DNA from 2 places in the Clostridium sp. FP1 genome. Region 2 is predicted to be linked to the other one. Evidence: riboswitches for the same ligand, from Rfam matches in the RefSeq annotation. Region 2 holds a riboswitch; the other holds the start of a gene.
What was found. A riboswitch is a leader RNA that binds a small molecule or an ion and turns the genes downstream of it on or off. The one in region 2 is predicted to bind FMN.
Positions count from the first base shown of each region.

Region 1 (3,381 bases), 3.6 Mb from region 2:
ATTTCGCCTATTAGTTTATCTATTTCTGCAGTAAGATTTGCGTCAGTTTTTCTTATACCTACGCCATAATCCTCTACACCTAAATTTTCATTAAGAACTTTATAATCACCTGGTTTTAGATTAGTGTAGTATCTACCAACTACTTCATCTACTATAACAGCATCAATACGATCAGCATTTAAATCTAGTAGAGCTTCTGTATTGTTTGAGTACTTCTTCACCTCTTTTAATGAACTAGAAAGCTGGGAATCTGAACTTAGAGCAGTTTCACTGCTACTACCCATTTGAAGACCTACAATTTTATCCTTTAAATCAATCTTACTCGAAATATTTGATTTGTTTTTTACAATAATTATTTGTTTGTTTTGAAGGTATACTTTAGAAAAAGCAATTTGTTCTTTTCGCTTGTCTGTTATGGTTAATCCATTCCATATAGCATCAATGTCTTTATTATTTAGACTTAATATAACACCATCCCATTCTACAGGCTTAAAGGTTACGGCTACGCCCATTCGCTTGCCTACTTCTTTTGCCATATCGATGTCAAAGCCTACGATTTCACCACTCTTATTTCTAAAGCCCATTGGTGGAAAATTATCATCAAGACCAATTATTAGTTCTTTCTTTTGTTTTATATCACTTAATGAGTTATCTGTAGAAGGTGTACTTCCACAAGCCGTTAAAATAGCGGTGGAAAGTATTGCCACCATTAATAATTTTAATTTATTTTTCATTTTCAACACTCCTTTATTTATCTTTTGTACAAGCTATAAATATCATTTTACTTTAACACGTTAACTTTGTAAAGTAAAAAAGCAAAAATAAATATAATAGTAGTATAAATCTCTCTCCCGGTGGAAAATATAAATTAAGAAAGGGAGTGTTTTAAATGACTGTAAAGCAGAAACTTACAAATGAGCAATTATCTTCAGTAGGAATAAAAAGAACAGATAATGACAAAGATATGCGTGACAATGATGTAAATATAAAAAATAGTGAGACAAGAAATAAGAAAAATAAATAAATATGAACATTATAAAGAGCCATTATTTAAGGTGTTAAATAAATGGTTCTTTATTTTTATTATATATTTATTCACTTGACAGTAAAATCACAAAGTGCTATTCTTAAGTTGAAAATTGAATAGATCCTTCAGGGTAGGTGAGATTCCTAACCGGCGGTATAGCCCGCGAGCCGAAAGGTAGATCTGGTTGAATTCCAGAGCCGACAGTAAAGTCTGGATGAGAGAAGGAGAGTAATGATAGATATAAGAGAGTTTTATTAACTATGAAGATAGTTGTGAAGATGCTTTTGTATTTTGATATTAAATATATTAAGCTTATTAAGCCCTGAAAACATTGTTTTCAGGGCTTTTATTAATTTAGGCACATTAAAACAAATAACAAGCTAGTAATTTATATGATTTTATTTCTTGAAAATTATGCATACTAAGAAAAGAGATACCGAGTAAAAATTGCACTACAATTATAGAATTAGGGGTGGTATATTGGACAATTATTATATGAATAGAGCACTTGAATTATCTAAAAGAGCAGTTGGTTTTGTAAATCCAAACCCACTAGTGGGTGCTGTTATTGTAAAAGACAATAAAATAATTGGTGAAGGCTATCATGAATATTTTGGCGGAGCACATGCAGAAGTAAATGCTTTTAAAAATTCAAAGGAAGACGTAGAAGGTGCAACCATGTACGTAACTTTGGAGCCTTGTTCTCATTATGGTAAAACCCCACCTTGTGCTGATGCTATAGTGAGAAATAAAATATCTAAAGTGGTAATTGGAATGATAGACCCAAATCCACTGGTGGCAGGCAAAGGTATAGAAATCCTTAGAAGTAGCGGTATAGAAGTTACTACTGGCATAATGGAAAAAGAAATAATGAAAACAAATGAAATTTTTATAAAGTACATAAGTTCGAAACAACCCTTTTGTATAATGAAAACTGCTATGACGATAGATGGAAAAATAGCCACTTCTAGTGGGGATTCAAAGTGGATAAGTAATGAAAAATCTAGAGCCTATGTGCATGAATTAAGGCAAAGGGTATCTGGAATTATGGTGGGGATTGGAACAATCCTTATGGATGACCCAGAACTTACTACAAGAAGAGATGGTTTGCTTAGCCTAAACCCTACAAGAATAGTTATAGACAGTAAGGCAAGAATACCCTTAGAGGCAAAGGTATTGCAAGGTGATGAAAAAACAAAAACTATTATAGTTACAACAGAATTTGCTGATAAGAGTAAAATCGAAGCTATAAAACAAAAGGGCGCAGAGATTATTGTAACTCCTAGTAAAAATAATTTGGTAGATTTGAAGTATTTAATGATAGTACTAGGTGAAATGGGAATAGATAGTATTCTACTCGAAGGTGGAAGTACTTTAAATTATTCTGCAATAGAGGAATGCATTGTGGATAAAGTTATTACTTTTATTTCTCCCAAAATATTTGGAGGGACTTCTGGTAAAACACCAGTAGGTGGCAAGGGCGTAGAGCATGTGGAAGATTCTATTGTGCTTTGTGATGCCGAAGTAACTAGATTTGATGAGGACATCATGATTGAGGCTTATGTAGTGAAAGTTTAAAGTTATTATAAAGGATGTGAATAGATGTTTACAGGTTTGATTGAGGAAATTGGTGAGATACTATCCATAGGAAAAGGTGCGAGATCTGCGAGAATCACCATAAAAGCCACAAAGATTTTGGAAGATACAAAGATTGGAGATAGCATTAACACCAATGGAGTGTGTCTTACTGTAACAGAATTTAATAAAAGTAGCTTTAGTGTAGATGTTATGGCTGAAACTATTAGAAGTAGTAATTTAGGGAAATTAAAACCGGGCTCCCTCGTTAATTTAGAAAGAGCACTTAGAGCTAGTGATAGACTAGGAGGTCATATAGTAAGTGGACATATTGATGGAATAGGAACTATTCTAGATATTTATAAAGAAGACAATGCCACTTGGGTGGCTATAGAAACTACAGCGTATATATTAAAGTATATTGTACATAAAGGTTCAATAACCATAGACGGAATTAGTTTAACTGTTGCATATGTGGACGCCCAAAAATTTAAAGTATCGATTATACCTCATACAAAAGGTGAAACTACTTTATTAAACAACAAGATAGGTGATGTGGTTAATCTTGAAAGTGATATTATGTCAAAGTATATTGAAAAACTATTGAAATATGGTGAAGCTCCAAAAGAAAAGAAAGCTATTAGTAGGGATTTTCTTATGGAAAATGGATTTTAATAAATCGTTTCACAGTATAAAGTAATAATAATAAAAATTAAGGGGTGTAAAGATGTTTAAATTTAATACTATTGAAGAAGCACTAGAAGATGTTAAAAATGGAA
Region 1 is NZ_JAAMNJ020000001.1:4,087,933-4,091,313, reverse strand. Features, by position in the region: gene G9F70_RS19690 (amino acid ABC transporter substrate-binding protein) at 1-734, opposite strand, end outside; gene G9F70_RS27105 (hypothetical protein) at 890-1,024, shown strand; FMN riboswitch at 1,145-1,257, shown strand; gene ribD (bifunctional diaminohydroxyphosphoribosylaminopyrimidine deaminase/5-amino-6-(5-phosphoribosylamino)uracil reductase RibD) at 1,508-2,605, shown strand; gene ribE (riboflavin synthase) at 2,630-3,277, shown strand; gene G9F70_RS19675 (bifunctional 3,4-dihydroxy-2-butanone-4-phosphate synthase/GTP cyclohydrolase II) at 3,330-3,381, shown strand, end outside.
Region 1: it holds a riboswitch for FMN, as region 2 does, so the genes downstream of both, ribD (bifunctional diaminohydroxyphosphoribosylaminopyrimidine deaminase/5-amino-6-(5-phosphoribosylamino)uracil reductase RibD) here and G9F70_RS02355 (ECF transporter S component) in region 2, are expected to answer to the same signal.

Region 2 (3,381 bases):
AAAGGTTTTGGATATAGCTACGGTATATGCTACTGCGGGTAGTAAGGATGGTGTACAAAAATCCATAGGTATTATTAAAGCATTAGTAAATAAGCACAATGTAGAAGTAATATCCTTAGGTAATGGAACTGCTAGTCGTGAGTCTGAAGAAATTCTAGCTCAGATAATTAAAGAACTTAAAGAAGAATGCTCAAAAGATTTGTACTATGTTATAGTTTCAGAAGCAGGTGCATCCGTATATTCAGCTTCAGAGCTTGCATCAAAAGAATACCCGGATATAGATGTATCTATTAGAGGTGCTATTTCCATAGGAAGAAGACTTCAAGATCCTTTAGTGGAGCTTGTGAAAATTGATCCTAAAGCTATTGGAGTTGGACAATACCAACATGATGTAACGCCTAAAAAACTTGATGAATCTTTAAAAGGAGTAGTTGAAGACTGTGTTAATGCCGTTGGAGTAGATCTTAATATTGCAACTCCTTCACTATTATCTTATATATCAGGGATAAATGCTGCAATAGCTCAAAATATAGTAGCCTATAGAGAAGAAAATGGTAAATTTATAGCTAGAAAAGAATTATTAAAAGTGAAAAGATTAGGCGCTAAGGCATATGAGCAATGTGCGGGATTTTTAAGAGTCATGGAGAGCAAAGAGTTTTTAGATAATACTTCAGTTCATCCTGAGTCATATAATGCTACAAAAAAAATGCTGGATTTTCTGCAATATACAAAACAAGATCTTAAATCACTAAATTTTAAAGATATGGATGAGCGAGTTAAAAATATTAATCTAAATGAGCTTGCTGAAAAATTAGAAATAGGAGTCCCAACTCTTAAAGATATTATTAAAGAAATTAAAAAGCCGGGTAGAGATCCAAGAGAAGAATTGCCTAAGCCACTATTAAAAACAGGTGTAGTTCAAATGTCTCATCTTAAACCAGGGATGAAACTTATGGGTACAGTTAGAAATGTATCTGACTTTGGAGCTTTTGTTGATATTGGAGTTCACCAGGATGGTTTAGTACATATAAGCCAGCTATCAGATAAATTTGTAAAGCATCCATTGGATGTAGTTACAGTTGGAGATATAGTAGAGGTTAGTGTGCTAGACGTTGATGAGAAAAGGAAAAGAATATCCTTATCTATGAAAAATATATAATTTGTATGTTGCTTTTTTTATTAAATGTAGATATAATTAAATTATAAAATAAAATTTGATAATCTTCAGGGCGGGGCGAATTTCCCCACCGGCGGTAAAGCCCGCGAGCCGAAAGGCAGATTCGGTTTAACGACATTTCGGAAGGTGATTTTCCTTCCGAAGTCGTTAAGACAGCACCCTTGGGTGATGGTTTAATTCCGAAGCCGACAGTAAAGTCTGGATAAAAGAAGATGTGATATATGCGAATTCGCCCTGACATAGTTCTATGTCAGGGTTTTTATTATATCCATCCCTAGAAGACATATTCAATTAGGGGGTATAAAAATGAGAGACGAAAAACTTGTTAAACTTATTAAAATTTCACTTTTATCTGTTATGGCTTTTCTTTTGATGTACATTGAATTACCAATACCTATATTTCCGGAATTCTTAAAATTTGATATCAGCGATCTGCCGGCGCTTCTAGGGGCTTTTGCATTAGGACCAATAGCAGGAGTTATTATTGAACTCATTAAAAATATATTACATGGATTGCTAGCTACTAAAACAGCTTTCGTTGGAGAACTAGCAAATTTTTTATTAGGCTCAAGTTTAGTATTAGTATCTGGATATATATATAAGGCTCGTAAAAACAAGGGTGGAGCTATTGTTGCATTATTAATAGGAGTAATTTGTATGTCAATTTTTGCAGGGATATTAAATTATTTTGTTGTTCTACCGCTATATGAAAGTGTATTAGGATTCCCAATAGATGCTGTTGTAGGAATGGGATCAAAAATAAATCATAATATTGTGGATTTGAATTCTTTCATTATTTGGTCAATTATTCCTTTTACTTTTATTAAAGGAATAGTAGTATCATCAGTAACTCTAGCGCTATATAAAAGTGTTTCTCCTATACTTCATAAAGAAAATGTAGAGAGAGAATACAAAAACAGACGAGGTAATTATCAGTCAAAAATATAAAAAACAATGGCATAGCGTAAAGGGGTACCTATTTTTATAGGCACCCCTTTACTAATTAATATTTTTCATGGCTTATGTTATAGATTACGATTCCACATAATTACTGCATCTTCTCCGTTGTCTTCATAATAATGAGGTCTAACGCTTACCTTTTCAAAGCCATGTTTTTCATATAAGTTTATAGCAAGAAAATTTGAACTTCTAACTTCTAAGGTTATAGCTGTTACTTTTTGCTTTCTACAAATTCTAAATAAGGCTTCTACGATTAAATCTCCACCACCGTGGCCTCGGGCATCAGGATGAATTGCAACATTAGTAATATGGGACTCATCTATAATTAACCACATGCCTCCATAACCTACTATAGAATCACCCTTCTTGAGTACTACATATTTAGCAAATTTATTATCTAATTCACTTTCTAGGGATTCTAAACTCCAAGAAATAGGAAAGCTTAATTCACTAATATTGAGGATAGATTTAATAGACGATTTGTCCATTGGGCAAATTTTAAAATCGCTATTCATTTTTATTTTGCCTCATCTTTTCTTCGTACTCTCGCTCTGCTTGAGGTTTTCGAAGGTAAATAGGTACTGACCCGTATAAATCATCCACTGTTCCCTTAGATAATAACTTAAGACCTAATTCTCCTAGGGATGATGCCCTAGCTAAATTTAAATGAGCTGGCGCAAATCTGGCCCTGGGAAAGTGTTCTATAAGTTTTTCTCTGAATTTCGGAACACCATCTCCTACAAAAGAAATATTGCAGTTCTTCTCTTTAAGCATATTTATTAATTCATCTATAGAAATATTTATATAGTCAGTGATGCGGTTAAGCTCGCAATTATTAAAAGTATATAAGGCTGTATAAACATTATCCCGCAGTGCATCTAGTATAGGACAGACAATGCCATCTGTATATGCTAAGTTAAATGCTAAGGAATCTAAGGTAGATACGGTTACAAAGGGCTTCCCTGTGCCTTGGCTAAGTCCTTTAATGGTAGAAAGCCCTATTCTAAGGCCTGTAAAGGACCCAGGTCCCTTTGAGCCTACAAAGGCATCTATATCGCCTATGCCCATTCCTACATTATTAAATAATTCATCGATTATAGGCATAAGTATTAGAGAATGTTGCTTTTTATAGTTAAAAGTTATCTCGCCAAGTACATTGTCATCCTCAAGAATGGCACAAGTAGCTGCAGCTGTAGCAGAATCTATACTTAAAATCTTCATATTTTTATCTCCTTTATATAATC
Region 2 is NZ_JAAMNJ020000001.1:468,822-472,202, forward strand. Features, by position in the region: gene G9F70_RS02350 (Tex family protein) at 1-1,159, shown strand, start outside; FMN riboswitch at 1,217-1,395, shown strand; gene G9F70_RS02355 (ECF transporter S component) at 1,484-2,125, shown strand; gene rimI (ribosomal protein S18-alanine N-acetyltransferase) at 2,203-2,652, opposite strand; gene tsaB (tRNA (adenosine(37)-N6)-threonylcarbamoyltransferase complex dimerization subunit type 1 TsaB) at 2,645-3,358, opposite strand; gene tsaE (tRNA (adenosine(37)-N6)-threonylcarbamoyltransferase complex ATPase subunit type 1 TsaE) at 3,355-3,381, opposite strand, start outside.